Regions from separate parts of the Anoxybacillus ayderensis genome, predicted to be linked through region 1. Evidence: riboswitches for the same ligand, from Rfam matches in the RefSeq annotation. Region 1 holds a riboswitch; each other region holds the start of a gene.
The links. Region 1 has a riboswitch for S-adenosylmethionine ahead of metK (methionine adenosyltransferase). Riboswitches for the same ligand answer to the same signal wherever they lie in the genome.
Positions count from the first base shown of each region.

Region 2: it holds a riboswitch for S-adenosylmethionine, as region 1 does, so the genes downstream of both, HNR63_RS03080 (bifunctional homocysteine S-methyltransferase/methylenetetrahydrofolate reductase) here and metK (methionine adenosyltransferase) in region 1, are expected to answer to the same signal.
Region 3: it holds a riboswitch for S-adenosylmethionine, as region 1 does, so the genes downstream of both, HNR63_RS03510 (methionine biosynthesis PLP-dependent protein) here and metK (methionine adenosyltransferase) in region 1, are expected to answer to the same signal.

Region 1 is NZ_JACDUV010000004.1:40,674-45,897, reverse strand. Features, by position in the region: gene HNR63_RS06895 (glycosyltransferase family 4 protein) at 1-968, shown strand, start outside; gene metK (methionine adenosyltransferase) at 1,140-2,345, opposite strand; SAM riboswitch class I at 2,466-2,574, opposite strand; gene pckA (phosphoenolpyruvate carboxykinase (ATP)) at 2,749-4,335, shown strand; gene HNR63_RS06880 (N-acetylmuramoyl-L-alanine amidase) at 4,449-5,224, shown strand, end outside.
Region 2 is NZ_JACDUV010000002.1:152,356-157,579, forward strand. Features, by position in the region: gene metH (methionine synthase) at 1-971, opposite strand, end outside; gene HNR63_RS03080 (bifunctional homocysteine S-methyltransferase/methylenetetrahydrofolate reductase) at 964-2,811, opposite strand; SAM riboswitch class I at 2,881-2,983, opposite strand; gene HNR63_RS03085 (YajQ family cyclic di-GMP-binding protein) at 3,074-3,565, opposite strand; gene HNR63_RS03090 (BMP family lipoprotein) at 3,734-4,699, shown strand; gene HNR63_RS03095 (methyl-accepting chemotaxis protein) at 4,709-5,224, shown strand, end outside.
Region 3 is NZ_JACDUV010000002.1:223,603-228,826, forward strand. Features, by position in the region: gene HNR63_RS03485 (alpha/beta hydrolase) at 1-669, opposite strand, end outside; gene HNR63_RS03490 (phosphatidylglycerophosphatase A family protein) at 771-1,286, shown strand; gene HNR63_RS03495 (Rpn family recombination-promoting nuclease/putative transposase) at 1,407-2,246, shown strand; gene mscL (large conductance mechanosensitive channel protein MscL) at 2,275-2,670, opposite strand; gene HNR63_RS03505 (cupin domain-containing protein) at 2,797-3,276, shown strand; SAM riboswitch class I at 3,368-3,475, shown strand; gene HNR63_RS03510 (methionine biosynthesis PLP-dependent protein) at 3,547-4,650, shown strand; gene metC (cystathionine beta-lyase) at 4,653-5,224, shown strand, end outside.

The DNA of each region.
Region 1 (5,224 bases):
ATTTTAAAAGCTTTCGTTTTTTTCTTTATCCTGAATGTCGCTTAGCCATCCCGAACATGATGACGATACGCCAACAACTAGAGCAATTTCAACCAACGCTTATCCATATCGCTACTCCATTTAATATCGGCTTATGTGGCTTGCATTATGCAAAAAAAATGAATATCCCTTTCGTTGCCTCATATCACACTCATTTTGACCAATATTTGCACTACTACAACCTCGATTTTTTATCCCCTTGGTTTTGGCGCTATATGCACTGGTTTCATCGCTCAGCGGAAAAAATTTTTGTCCCTTCCGAAGAAACGCTAAATCACTTGCAACAACGTGGCTTTACAAACTTGCACATTTGGTCGCGCGGTGTTGATTGCTCAACATTTTATCCACGCGAAAATAACGAATCGTTCCGAAAAACATATCACATTACAGAACGCCATATCATTTTATACGTCGGTCGCTTAGCGAAAGAAAAAAATGTCGATCTACTTATTGAACTTGCCAAACAAATGTCGCCTTCTATTCGTTGGGTGATCGTCGGGGATGGGCCGTTAAAAGAGCAGTTAAAACAAAAAGCTTCGAAAAACGTCACGTTTACTGGTTTTTTAAATGGGGAAGCGCTCGCAGAAGCATACGCCGCTGCACATATATTTGCATTTCCATCTCCTACAGAAACGTTTGGGAATGTTGTGTTAGAGTCATTTGCATCGGGCACTCCTGTTGTTTGTGCAAATCGCGGTGGGGTTACAACTATCGTCACTGAACAACAAACAGGATTATTACGCTCTCCTGATGATTTAAACACTTGGAAAGAAGCAATTGAATACTTATTGAAAGATGAACAAAAAAGAAAGCAAATGGGGAAATGTGGTCGAGAATATGCAAAAACAAAAGACTGGAATAACATATTCATCGAACTTCTTTCTCATTATGAACAAGTGGTGCACAAACGTTTCTCTCATTACGCGTAAGAGCGAGCAAGGGGCGATTCACTTTCCTTCTGAGTAAACAGCATGCCAAACCATAATGTCCAACATTTTTAGCTACTATCGCTTTTCCCTGTCCCATGATCATCAAACAACTGCAAAAGAACATACTTGTGAAAAAAGAGAGAGCTACATTCCGTAACTCTCTCTCCTTTCTTACTTCGCCAACTGTAACGCTTGTTGTTTTAACACTTCTGCTTTATCTGTACGTTCCCAAGGAAGATCAATATCTGTGCGACCAAAGTGACCGTAAGCAGCTGTTTGTTTGTAAATCGGGCGACGAAGATCAAGCATTTTAATAATGCCCGCCGGACGAAGGTCAAAGTTGTTGCGCACCACTTCAATTAATACATCTTCAGATACTTTGCCCGTGCCGAACGTATCAATTGAAATCGATACAGGTTTTGCAACACCGATCGCATATGCTAACTGCACTTCACATTTATCTGCAAGACCTGCCGCGACAATGTTTTTCGCTACGTAACGCGCCGCATAGGCTGCTGAGCGGTCTACTTTCGTTGGGTCTTTTCCTGAGAATGCCCCGCCGCCGTGACGTGCATAACCACCGTATGTGTCAACGATAATTTTACGTCCCGTCAACCCTGCGTCACCTTGTGGACCACCGATGACGAAACGTCCTGTTGGGTTGATAAAATATTTTGTGTTTTCATCGATCAATTCTGCCGGAACGACAGGTTGAATGACATGCTCTTTAATGTTGCGTACAATTTGATCTTGTGTAATTTCTGGATGATGTTGTGTAGAAACAACGATCGTATCGATACGTACAGGTTTGCCGTTTTCATCGTACTCGACTGTCACTTGCGTTTTTCCGTCTGGACGTAAGTACGGTAAAATGTCTTCTTTACGCACTTCCGCTAAACGGCGTGCAAGTTTGTGTGCTAGAGAAATTGGTAGCGGCATAAGTTCTTTCGTTTCGTTGCACGCGAAGCCAAACATTAATCCTTGGTCACCTGCACCGATCGCTTCGATTTCTTCATCTGTCATTTGTCCTTCGCGAGCTTCTAACGCTTTGTCAACACCCATTGCGATATCTGGTGACTGTTCATCAATTGACGTCAATACTGCGCACGTATCTGCATCAAAGCCGTATTTTGCACGCGTATAGCCAATTTCACGAATTGTTTCACGAACAATTTTCGGAATATCTACATATGTAGATGTTGTAATTTCTCCACTCACTAAAACAAGTCCTGTTGTTACGCTCGTTTCGCACGCGACACGGGCATTCGGATCATTCGCTAAAATCGCATCTAAAATCGCATCGGAAATTTGGTCACAAATTTTATCCGGATGCCCTTCCGTTACAGATTCAGATGTAAACAGACGACGTTTAGGCATTCAAACATTCCTCCTCAGTATAATGAAAAATGATACGGTACTCATCCCTCTTATTATGGTCTATCGTGAAAAAAACCTTTCCCTTAGAGGAAAGGTTTTTGCATTTGTCTGCGCCTTTCACTCTTATCGTTCAAGGGCGTCCCCTTGCCACAGGTTAGCACCTTTTCACGTATGTGACGGTTGCTGGGCTTCATCGGGCCTGTCTCCCTCCACCAACTCGGGATAAGAGTATCCGTTCATCTCAGCATCATATCACATCTGTATGAAGCGAGTCAACGTTTTTTCTACTGTAATGATCTTGAAAATAAATTCAAGAAAAATACACGAATTAGTATGGACTATTTATCAAAATGTGTTATACTTTTTACATAAAGATAAATCAAACAAAGGTAGGTTTTGTCCGATGAATTCCATTGAATTGACGAACAAATTATCAACACTCTTACAAAGGGATGGGGTTTTTCATAACTTATCTGTACCACGATTAGTAGAAAAAGTATTAACTCGCAAAGAAGGCGTTCTCACTTCATCAGGAGCAGTTTGTGCAACAACTGGGAAATATACAGGTCGTTCTCCAAAAGATAAATATATTGTGGAAGAACCGTCTGTGAAACATAAAATTGATTGGGGAACTGTCAATCAACCAATTTCTGAAGAAGTATTTGATAAACTGTACAATAAAGTGATCGATTATTTAATGACGAAAGAAGAAATATTTGTATTCAACGGCTTTGCAGGCGCGGATCCAGCTTATCGTTTGCCAATTCAAGTTGTCAATGAATTTGCTTGGCATAACTTATTTGCCCATCAATTGTTTATTCGTCCAACAACGGAAGAATTACAAACGCATGAACCACAATTTACGGTCATTTCTGCACCGACATTTAAAGCGGATCCAGCTGTTGACGGCACGCGTTCAGAAACGTTTATTATCATCTCATTTGAACGTCGTACCGTGCTGATTGGTGGAACAGAATATGCAGGGGAAATGAAAAAATCGATTTTCTCGGTCATGAACTTTTTATTGCCAGAACAAGGAATCTTTCCGATGCATTGTTCAGCAAACGTAGGTCAAGAAGGAGATGTGGCGCTCTTTTTCGGTTTATCGGGCACAGGAAAGACAACGCTTTCTGCTGACCCAAACCGTCGCCTAATTGGCGATGACGAACACGGTTGGTCAAATAACGGCGTGTTCAACATTGAGGGCGGATGTTATGCGAAATGCATTAACTTATCACGCGAAAAAGAGCCGCAAATTTTCGATGCGATTCGCTTCGGTTCCGTATTAGAAAACGTCATGATTGATCCAGACACGCGCATACCAAACTATGACGATGCGACGTTAACCGAAAATACGCGCGCAGCATACCCGCTTGAAGCAATGGACAATATCGTCCAACCGAGCGTTGCAGGTCATCCGCATACGATCGTCTTTTTAACGGCCGATGCGTTTGGTGTATTGCCTCCAATTAGCAAATTAACAAAAGAACAAGCAATGTATCATTTCTTAAGCGGCTATACAAGCAAGTTAGCGGGCACAGAGCGCGGAATTACTGCACCTGAAGCAACGTTTTCTACTTGCTTTGGCTCACCGTTTTTACCGCTTCCTGCAACACGCTATGCAGACATGCTCGGACAAAAAATTGACGCTCATGGCGTGCAAGTATTTTTAGTCAACACCGGTTGGACAGGAGGCGGATACGGTGTTGGTGAACGGATGAAACTGTCTTATACGCGCGCAATGGTCAAAGCTGCGTTGGAAGGCGAATTAAACAACGTAGAAACCGTTCAAGACCCAATTTTCGGTCTGCATATTCCGCTTCACGTCCCAGGTGTACCTGATGAAGTATTGCAACCAAAAAGCACATGGGCAGATCAAGAAGCATATGAACAAAAAGCAAAAGAACTTGCGGCGAAGTTCCGTGAAAACTTTAAAAAATTCACAAACGTTGATCCACGCATTGAACAATTCGGGGGACCGATCGCATAAATGAAAAGGCTGCCTGTTTTCGGCAGCTTTTTCATTTTTCATATGTTCGTACAAACCATTTCATTCAATGAAACATATAGTAGTACATAGAAATAAAGAAAAGGAGGCTAAAAATGAATGAACTATTTGCGATTCCTCAATTAAAAGATATACGCCATCTTCTTCCCACTCGCTCTGGCCAATCGTATAAAAAAACAACACTTGAACAAAAAACGCACATTATTATTCATCATAGTTTAACGAAAACAGGCTCGGCATTTGCGTTCGCCAATTATCATGTAAGTAAAGGATGGCCAGGCATCGGATACCATTTTGTCATTGAACAAGACGGAACGATTCATTTTTGCAACGACTTAGAAACGATTAGCTACCATGTCGGCAACCATAACAGTTACTGCATCGGCATTTGTTTAACAGGCGATTTTCGCACACAACAACCGACGGATGAACAAAAACAATCATTGAGAACGTTATATAAAACGCTGGTAAACATCTTGCCGAACTATAAAGATGTGAAAGGACATAATGAGCTAAAAGGATACGAATGGAAACAATGCCCTTGTTTTAACTATGCGCAAGTATTAGCTGAAAACGAAAACGTCGAAATGAAAGAAGAAGTCAAACTGTATACCGTCGAACGAGGAGATACGCTATGGGCCATTAGTCAAAAAACAGGGGTAAGTGTAAAAACGTTATTGCGCCTAAATCCAAACGTGGATCCAAGAGCATTACAGCCCGGGCAACAAATAATCATTGAAAAACTAGTAAAAAAAGAAGAAGTGAAAACCCCATCACAACCATCCAATCAAACACCGAAACAACAAAACATAGTCGAACAACTGATCAGTAAGCTTCCAAATAAAGTATTGCGATATGGCGATCGCGGCGA
Region 2 (5,224 bases), on a different contig from region 1:
TCAATGCCAGACACAGCGTGCATGGCAAACTGTTTTGGGATCACGCGCGGCGGAATGTCGCGAACAGCTTCCGCGATGGCGCGAATATGTTGTGGCGTCGTGCCGCAACAGCCGCCGACAATGTTTAACCATCCTTTTTCAGCAAATTGGCGAATTTTTTTCGCAAGCATGTCTGGCGTTTCGTGATAATGTCCTTCTTCGTCAGGAAGCCCAGCGTTCGGATAACAGCTGACGGCCGTGTTCGCTAATGAAGCGAGCGAGCGCAAATGGTCGGTCATAAATTCCGGACCTGTGGCGCAGTTTAAACCGACGGCAAAAGGTTTCATATGTTGAATGGAAATAAAAAACGATTCGATCGTTTGCCCGGCAAGCGTCGTTCCCATCGGTTCAATCGTTCCAGAAATCATTAGCGGCACTCGTTTTCCGACCGCTTGAAACGCTTCAGTAATACCGAGAAAGGCGGCTTTGACGTTTAATGTATCTTGGCACGTTTCTAACAACAATAAATCGACGCCGCCAAGTAATAGCCCGCGCGCCTGTTCTTCGTATGCGGAAACGAGCTCCGCAAACGTCGCTCCGCCTGTGACAGAAAGCGTTTTTGTCGTCGGGCCCATCGAGCCGGCAACGAAGCGCGGCCAATCGGTTGTCGTATATTTTTCCGCTGCTCGTTTCGCAAGTTTAGCTGCTTCGATATTTAACTCAAGCGCTAAATGGCCGAGGTCATATTCGTCTAGTACGATGCGCGTTGCCCCGAACGTATTCGTTTCGACAATGTCAGCTCCTGCGGCAAAATATGCTTCATGAATGTGAGAAATGACGTGTGGGGCAGTGATCGTTAAATATTCGTTACATCCTTCATATGCTTCACCGCCAAAATCGTCTGCGGTTAAGTTGGCGGCTTGGATCATCGTCCCCATCGCTCCATCAATAATTAAAATTTTCTTTTCAAGCTGTTCAAATAAACTAGCCATGATAAACCGTCCTTTCTTTTGCGAGCCGCTCTTTTTCATGAATGTAGCGAACGAGTTCGACCGTCATATCGTAACGTAAAAATGGTGTAATTAAATAAATGCCTTGGAATAAATCGAACGCGGCATCGATGAGCGCTTTTGCGATCGCTAATCCTTCTTTTGTTGATTGAACACGGTCGTTTGCGCACATGGCCATGCGGTTGCGAATGTCGTCAGACAATGTAATGCCCGGCACTTCGTGATGTAAAAAGTCAGCGTTGCGCGCGCTTGTGAGCGGCATAATGCCGATGTAAATGGGCGTCGGTAAATGTTTCGTCGCTTCATACACGTCTTCGATTTGTTTTTCGCTATAAAGCGGCTGTGTTAAAAAGTAGTGCGCCCCGCATTCAATTTTTTTCTCGAGCCGCTTCACCGCTTTATCTAAATGGCGTACGTTCGGGTTAAAGGCGGCAGCGATCGAAAAGTTCGTTTTTTGTCCGAGCGGTTTTCCTGAGTACGAAAGCCCTTCGTTAAATTGGCGAATTAACGAAATGAGGTCAAACGATGATAAATCGTAGACGGACGTTGCGCCCGGAAAGTCGCCTACTTTTGACGGATCGCCTGTTAAAGCGAGCACGTCGGTCATGCCGAGCGTATGAAGCCCCATTAAGTGCGACTGCAAGCCGATTAAGTTTCGATCGCGGCATGTAATATGAATGAGCGGGCGCATGCCGAGCTGTTGTTTGACGATCGTGCCGACAGCGACGTTGCTAATGCGCGGTGTCGCAAGCGAATTGTCGGCAAGCGTTAAGGCATCAATGTTCGCTTCTTTTAACGCCTTTGCTCCTTCTAAAAATGTCGTTAAGCCGAGTTTTTTCGGCGGATCGAGCTCGACGATAATCGATCGGCGCGTGCGAGCGATGTCGGCAAGAGAAGGGGCTGTCGTTTGTTTTTCTTCTTGGACGACGATCGGATGGCGCTGTTTTACTTCTTTTTTATATACAGGTGTGCGATCGGAAAGGGCGCGAGCAATGGCCGCAATATGTTTTGGCGTCGTGCCGCAACAGCCGCCGATAAGCCGAACTCCTTGCTCGCGAAAGGCGCGCGCCGTTTCTTCAAAATATTGTTCGCTCGTTTCGTAAATAAAGCGACCGTCGCGATATTGCGGCAAGCTTGCGTTCGGATATACCGATAAAAAAGCGCGTGTTGGAATCGGCACTTCTTCAAGCGAGCGCAACATATGGTACGGGCCGAGATGGCAATTTAAGCCGACGACATCGGCACCGAGTTGTTCTAATTCGGTCAGCGCTTCGGCAAGCGGCATTCCGTGTTGCAGAACGCCGATATCGTGCAACGTGACGTGGGCGATGATCGGCAACGTCGTTTCTTTGCGAGCGATGGAAAGCACCGTTTGCAATTCTTCGAAATCGTAATACGTTTCAAGCAAAAGTCCGTCGACCCCTTCGTTTAACAACACGTACAGCTGTTCACGAAACGTCCGTTTCACTTCTTCAAGCGAAATCGTGCTTTTATTCGTGCTGCGCAGTCCTCCGATCGTACCGAGCACGTAGGCGCGCCCTTTTGCCGCTTTTTTCGCAAGTTCGACCGCCGCTTCGTTTATTTTTTTTACGTCATCTTGCAGCCCGTAACGTGCTAGTTTCACGTAGTTGGCGCCGTATGTGTTCGTTTGAATGACTTCTGCGCCTGATTCAATATACGCTTCATGAATATGGACAATTTCTTCAGGTTTTGTGACGTTTAATTCTTCAAAACAACGATCGATGCCGTGCGCATATAATAATGTCCCCATCGCTCCATCAGCGATGACGATGCGTTCTTTTAAATCATCTAACAATCCCACGTCCATTCCTCCGTTTCTTCGTTTAAAGTAAAAAAGTCTTCCCCATAAGAAGAAGACTTGACGCGCTCCTTCTTATCTTCCAAGCGAATCGCTTGTCTGGACTTAGCACCTTGACGATCGTCAGGTTGCTGAAGGTTCATCGGGCCAGTCCCTCCCCTTCTCTCGATAAGATGTTGTATGAAGTTACTCATAAATGTAACTGATTTTTTAGAAATATTCAACTATTTTATTTCAAAAAAGAAAAAGAAGGCAAAGCGCCTTCTTAACGGTAGTTGACGAATTGAACGTCAATCGGTAAATCTGCCTCGCGAATGGCGGCGATCACTTTTTGTAGGTCGTCTTTACTTTTGCCGCTGACGCGAATTTGGTCTTCTTGAATTTGACTTTTTACTTTTAAGCCTGTATTTTTAATGATTGTGTTAATTTTTTTCGCATTGTCTTTGTCGATGCCTTGGACGAGTTTCGCACGTTGGCGCACCGTTCCGCCAGATGCTGCTTCCACTTTTCCGTACTGAATGTTTTTTGTCGGCACGCCGCGTTTAATGAGTTTGCCGATGAGCACATCTTTGAGTTGCTCCAGTTTAAACTCATCGTCAGAAATGAGAATGAGTTCATCTTTTTCAAGCGAAATGTCGCTTTTGCTTCCTTTAAAGTCGTAGCGGTTTTGAATTTCTTTTAACGCGATGTTGACTGCGTTCGTCACTTCCGACAAATCGACTTTTGACACAATATCAAATGAACTTTCTTTTGACATATGAACCACCTCAGCATAAATTCGTTGTGCTTCCATTATAGTCGATTGTTGGCATACGAACAACTTTACAAAATCTTTATATTATAAAAAGTAAACAAAATGTCGGAATGTGTCGATATAATAAATGAAGCACGATTTGATCGAGAGATAAGGAGATGAGGAAATTTGATGAAAAAAATGATTTCACTCTTGATGGCATTCGTTTTGTTGCTTGCCGCAGGGTGTTCGCAAACGGGTTCTTTTCAACCGAAAGAGCGAATAAAAGTGGGCATTATGTTGTCAGACGTCGGACTCGGTGATCAGTCATTTAGCGATTCGGCGTTTAAAGGATTAATGAAGGCGCGCGATGAACTCGGCATCTTTTTTGACTACCGTGAGTTAAAAGAAACCGAGACGTATGAAAAAGGATTAACGGAGCTCGTTGAAGCAGGAAACGATCTCGTCATCGGATTAGGATTTATGGTGCAACAAGATTTAGAAAAAGTCGCGAAAAAATATCCGAAACAGCAATTCGTATTAATTGATGCGGTATCTGACCTACCGAACATTACATCGATTACGTTTAAAGAAGATGAAGGAAGCTTTTTAGCGGGCGTAGTCGCTGGCATGTTGACGAAAACGAACAACGTCGGTTTCGTTGGCGGAGCGGATGTGCCGCTTATTCGTAAATTTGCGAACGGTTTTATTCAAGGGGTAAAAGCGGTTAAACCGGAAGCGAACGTGCAAGAAGTGTATGCCGGCAATTTCGGTGATGATAAGCTTGGGGCGCAAATTGCAAAACAAATGATCGCAAATGGGGCAGACGTCTTGTATGCGGCGGCTGGATTTACAGGTGTCGGCGTGCTGCGCGAGGCGGAAATGAATAAAAAATATGCGATCGGTGTCGATAGCGACCAATATTTTTATGCGGAAAAAGCGGTTGTTACATCGATGTTAAAAAATGTCGATGTCGCATTATATACAGTCATTAAACAATACGTTGAAACGAAAGAAGTGCCAAAAGGGACGGTTCAGCTTGGCTTAAAAGAAAATGGCGTCGATTTGGCACCGATTCGCGTCGTGACGTTCACTCCAGAGCAACAAGCGACGCTTGAAAAATGGAAAGAAAAAGCGACAAACGGCATCGCAAAATAAAGGAGGAATATGATGACGATTAAACAACGATTGTTATTTCACTCATTAGCTACACCCGTCATTGCAGGGGCTATTATTGTGTTTATTATTATAAATATGCTTTCGATTCAATCGTCGAATCAAGATTTTGTGCCGCTCATGATGAAATCACAACATTTGCAGGCGGAGCTAAAAGCGACGAAACAAAGTTTAAGCAACTATGCTTACAGTCCGACAGAAGGAAATAAACAAGAAGTGATCGTTCATTTAGCGGAATCGGAAAAGTTGCTTCAAGCATTAAATAAAGGATTAACTGAGCCGTATTTTCGTTCTGCGCTTGAGCAAGCGAATAAAAAATTCGCTGAGCTTGCCAAACAATCGAATGATGCGCTTGATGCAAACGATGTAGCGGAAGTGCGCCGCCAGTCGATGCGTGCCGAAGGGGTATTGAACGATGTGTACGTCGTTAACACGTATGTGAGCGAATATTATACGTACATGCAAAAAACGTTACAAAAACAAATTGATCGCGTCATTACCGTTTCG
Region 3 (5,224 bases), on a different contig from region 1:
TCCGATCGGCAAATTTGGTTGCCAGTATGTCCAAGAATGGTCGCCGTCAAACTCGTCATAATGATAGCGACTTTGTTTCGTTTGGAGAACGTGCGAAAGGGCGCGATTCGGCTCAATGAAGTTGCGCACCATTCCGTCTGTCGTTTTTACGTCCGTTTCTTGTTTGCCGACGGAATGATAGAGCGCAAGCAAATGCCAGTCCGTAAATGATTGCACGTGCGCCATCACATCGTCGTTCACGTATGGCGACTGCATGACGACTTTGCCGAACGTATGCGGATATGTCATCGCAGTAAGAAGCGAAACGGTGCCTGCGAGCGAATCGCCAACGAGAATGCGCGTTGTCCCCATTTGATATGTTGAAAAATGTTCATCAACGAGCGGCGCCAGTTCGTTCGCAAGAAAGCGCATGTACGCTTCGCGTTTTTTTCCGTTCGGATGATATTTCTCATAGCGATCTGACACGTTGCGATACGGCACGCCGATGACGACAGCGCGTATGCCAAGCTCGTCGATAACGCGTCCAATTTTTCCAAACATAAAATAATCTTGTCCATCTTGTGCGATAATGACGAGATGTTTATAAAGCGGTGTGATAGGTTTGGAGCAATATACAGGTAACGATAGCTCCTCGTCTAAATGTTGGCTGTGAAGTTTTAACTCTTGCATGTTCTCCCATCCTTTTTCGACGTTGTTCGTTCTTATCGTACCACATTTCTGCATTTTTTGTCGTTGCGTGATATAATGAGAGAACGAGAGGAGGATGAGGAATGAAGCGCGTATCTAGTCAAGAAGTGTATGAAAGAACGTTGCAACTATTAACGGAACGTGGTGTGACGATTCCAGCGATTGCTGAGATTGTATATGAAATGCAAAGCCCGTACAATAAAAATTTAACGATGGCAGAATGTATTGAAAGCGTAGAAAAAGTGTTGCAAAAACGCGAAGTACAACATGCGATTTTAGTTGGGATTGAGCTTGATAAACTTGCAGAAAACGGCATGTTGTCAGAGCCGCTGCAAACGATTGTCGAAACGGATGAAGGGCTGTTTGGCGTCGATGAAACGTTGGCGTTAGGGGCGGTGCTCGGATACGGAAGCATCGCAGTGACAACGTTTGGACATTTGGACAAAAATAAAGTAGGAATCATTAAACAGCTTGATACAAAACGGGGCAAAGGTGTGCATACGTTTTTAGACGACTTAGTCGCAAGCGTTGCCGCAAGCGCCTCCGGTCGCCTTGCACACAACTTGCGCGATGAAGAAGAAGCCGCATTAAATGCGTAAAAAAAGCCGTAAATCCGTATGGGTTTACGGCTTTTTTGAAGAGATGTGAACATCACATGCAGGAAAATAGTCGATGTTGTCGAATAAAAACATCGAAACGATTGTATGCGAGGTGACTATATGTCCATTGACCACGATCGTCTGTTTAAAGAGTTGATCCAAACGTTTTTTGAGGAGTTTATTGTTCTCTTTTTCCCAGCCATGCACGAGCATATTGATTTTCGCCACGTCTCGTTTTTATCCGAGGAACTGTTCACCGATGTGACGGCAGGGGAGAAGTACCGCGTCGATTTGCTTGTCGAAACGAAGTTAAAAGGCGAAGACGGGCTTGTGATTGTGCATATCGAAAATCAAAGCTATGTGCAACCATCATTTCCTGAACGCATGTTTATTTATTTTAGCCGATTGTTTGAAAAATACCGTAAAAACATTGTACCTATTGATGTATTTAGCTACGATACGATCCGCGACGAACCATCGACATTTACCCTCCAATTTCCTTTTGGCCACGTGCTTGATTTTCGTTTTTTCACTGTCGAATTGCGCAAACAAAACTGGCGAAACTACATTCGTCAAGACAATCCAATCGCTGCTGCACTGCTAAGCAAAATGGGATATACTGAAAGTGAACGAGTAGAACTGAAAAAACAATTTTTACGCATGCTTGTCCGATTGGAATTAGATGAAGCGAAACAACGATTATTGTTTGGCTTTTTTGAAACATATGTAAAACTATCAGACGAAGAAGAACGAAGACTACGAAGCGAGGTGAATGAAATGGAGACGAAAGAAAAAGACAAAGTGATGGAGTTAATTATTTCATATGAACAACAAGGAATAAAACAAGGAATGAAACGTCTTGTACGAACGATGGCGAAAAAAGGGATGAGCGTAAAAGACATTGCGAACGTCACGGATCTTTCGGAAGAAGAAGTAAAGCAGTTCGTAGAGAAAGAATGAGTGGGAAGCCCCCAAAAAGCTTTGGGGGCTATGTCGTTTCTTTTTGTTGTTTTAATAAATCGCGAATTTCTGTGAGCAGCTGTTGTTCTTTTGTGATCGTTGGTGCCGTTTCTTTCTTCTCTTCTTGTTTTTTGATTCGTTCGGATAAGTTGTTCAGCAGTTTGACGAATAGAAAGATAGAAAAGGCAATGACTAAAAAGTCAACGACGGTTTGAATAAAAGCCCCGTATTTTACTTCTGCTTCACCGACTTTCCAAGATAAACTGCTAAAATCAATCCCTCCTAAAACGAGACCGACAAGCGGCATAATGATGTCGTTGACGAGGGAAGAAACAATTTTTCCAAATGCTCCACCGATGATGACCCCGACAGCTAAGTCGATGACGTTGCCCCGCACAGCAAATTTCTTAAACTCGTTCCACATCGGCATTCCTCCTTTTGTCCCCACTTTACCATACATCGTTTCTATTTGTCGATTTTTGCATGTGAGGCGCATGGCCGGGCAGTTGTGCATAACATGGCGATGAATATGAAAAAAAGAGGTGAGACCATGTATTACTATCCGAATGTTGTGTATATGCCGATGTATCCATATCCAATGATGCCTTATCCGTTTCCACGAGAACATAGGAAAGATTACGGACCGAACCCGTTTGTCGTACAAATCGAAGAAGCGACGAAACGAAACAACATGTTCCGTACGACGTTATGGACGGGACCTCATTTGCAAGTGACATTGATGAGCCTTCGTGTCGGGGAGGATATCGGTTTAGAAATGCATCCGGGCGTGGATCAATTTTTACGTATTGAACAAGGAGAAGGGATTGTGCGGATAGGCAAAAAGAAAAACGAATTGACGTTTGAAAGACGCGTGACGGATGGCTCTGCCATTTTTGTGCCTGCAGGAACGTGGCATAATGTGATCAACATAGGGAACGTTCCGCTTAAGCTGTACTCCATTTATGCGCCGCCACAACATCCAGCCGGCACCGTCCATCCGACAAAAGCGGATGCTCTTGCGGCGGAATGAAATTTTGTTACAAGAAAATAAAAAATAGTTGAAATTTTTATGGAAATAAGGTACATTATTTAAAAATCAGAAAATTCAATATGCGTATGCATTCTTATCAAGAGAAGGGGAGGGACTGGCCCGATGAACCTTCAGCAACCAGCCGAAAGCGGTCAGGTGCTAAATCCAGCGAATTGGTGTTCAATTCGGAAGATAAGAAGAAGCGTTTGTCTATGGACAGAAAGCCTTCTTCTTAGAAGGCTTTTATTTTTTGAGAAAGGGAGAGAGCGAATGAGTCATGTGGAAACGGTATTAGCGCAAATCGGTAATCGAAGCGAGACGACGACAGGGACAGTGAATCCACCTGTATATTTTTCAACAGCGTATCGGCATGAAGGGATCGGACAGTCGACAGGGTACGATTACATTCGGACGGGAAACCCGACGAGACACATCGTCGAGAAGGCGATTGCGCAGTTAGAGGAAGGGGATCAAGGCTTCGCATGTAGTTCGGGCATGGCGGCAATTCAAACGGTGTTTGCGCTTTTTGAAAGCGGGGATCATTTTCTCGTTTCGGCCGATTTATATGGCGGAACGTATCGGCTGTTTGAAAAAGGGTGGAGAAAATACGGTCTGTCGTTTACATACGTTGATTTTCGCGACTTGGATGCGGTAAAAGCATATGTGACGGACAAAACGAAAGCGATTTTTTTAGAAACGCCGACGAATCCGCTTATGCAAGAAGCGGACATCGAAGCGGTGGCGGCGTTTGCGAAACAATATGAGCTGCTTCTTATTGTCGATAATACGTTTTACACGCCTGTGTTACAAAAGCCATTGACGAAAGGGGCGGACATCGTCATTCATAGCGCGACGAAATATTTAGGCGGACATAACGATGTGCTTGCGGGGCTCATTGTCGCTAAAGGAAAAGCGCTGTGCGAGCAATTGGCGATGTATCATAACGCGATCGGGGCGGTGTTGTCGCCGTTTGATTCATGGCTGTTAATTCGCGGCATGAAGACGCTCGCTCTTCGCATGCGTCAGCACGAACAAAACGCGAAAGCGATTTATGAATTTTTACGTGGGCACGAAGACGTCACCGATGTGTTATATCCGGGGAGAGGAGGCATGTTGTCGTTTCGCGTGCGCGATGAAAAGTGGGTCAATCCGTTTTTGCGCAGTTTAACGCTCATTACGTTTGCGGAAAGTTTAGGCGGTGTCGAAAGTTTTATTACGTATCCAGCGACGCAAACGCATATGGATATTCCAGAGGATGTTCGCATCGCCAATGGGGTATGTAATCGACTGTTACGTTTTTCTGTCGGCATTGAACATCATGACGATTTAATTGCCGATTTAACACAAGCGTTTCAACGCATGAAAGAGGTGTAAAAATGGAGTGGCAAACGCAATTGCTTCATAATAAATGGCGGGTGGATGCGCAAACGGGGGCAGTGAGCGTCCCGATTCATCATGCGTCAACGTTTCATCAGTTTGATTTTGATACGTTTGGAAAATATGATTATAGCCGCACAGGCAATCCGACGCGCGAGGCGCTTGAAGAAACGATCGCGGAGCTAGAAGGAGGAGTGAGCGGTTTTGCGTTCGCATCGGGCATGGCAGCCATTTCAACGGCGTTTTTGTTGTTGTCAAAAGGCGATCATGTGTTGATTACAGATGACGTATATGGCGGAACGTATCGCATCATCACGGATGTATTAAGCCGATTTGGCATTGAATATACGTTTGTCGATATGACCGATTTAGATGCGGTAGCGCGTCATATTCGCCCGAATACGAAAGTGATTTATATGGAAACGCCGTCAAATCCGCTGCTGAAAATTACGGACATTCGCGGAGTTGTGAAGCTTGCGAAAGCGCACGGTTGTTTGACGTTTTTAGATAATACGTTCGCGACACCTTTATTGCAACGTCCGCTCGATCTCGGCGTCGATGTCGTGCTTCA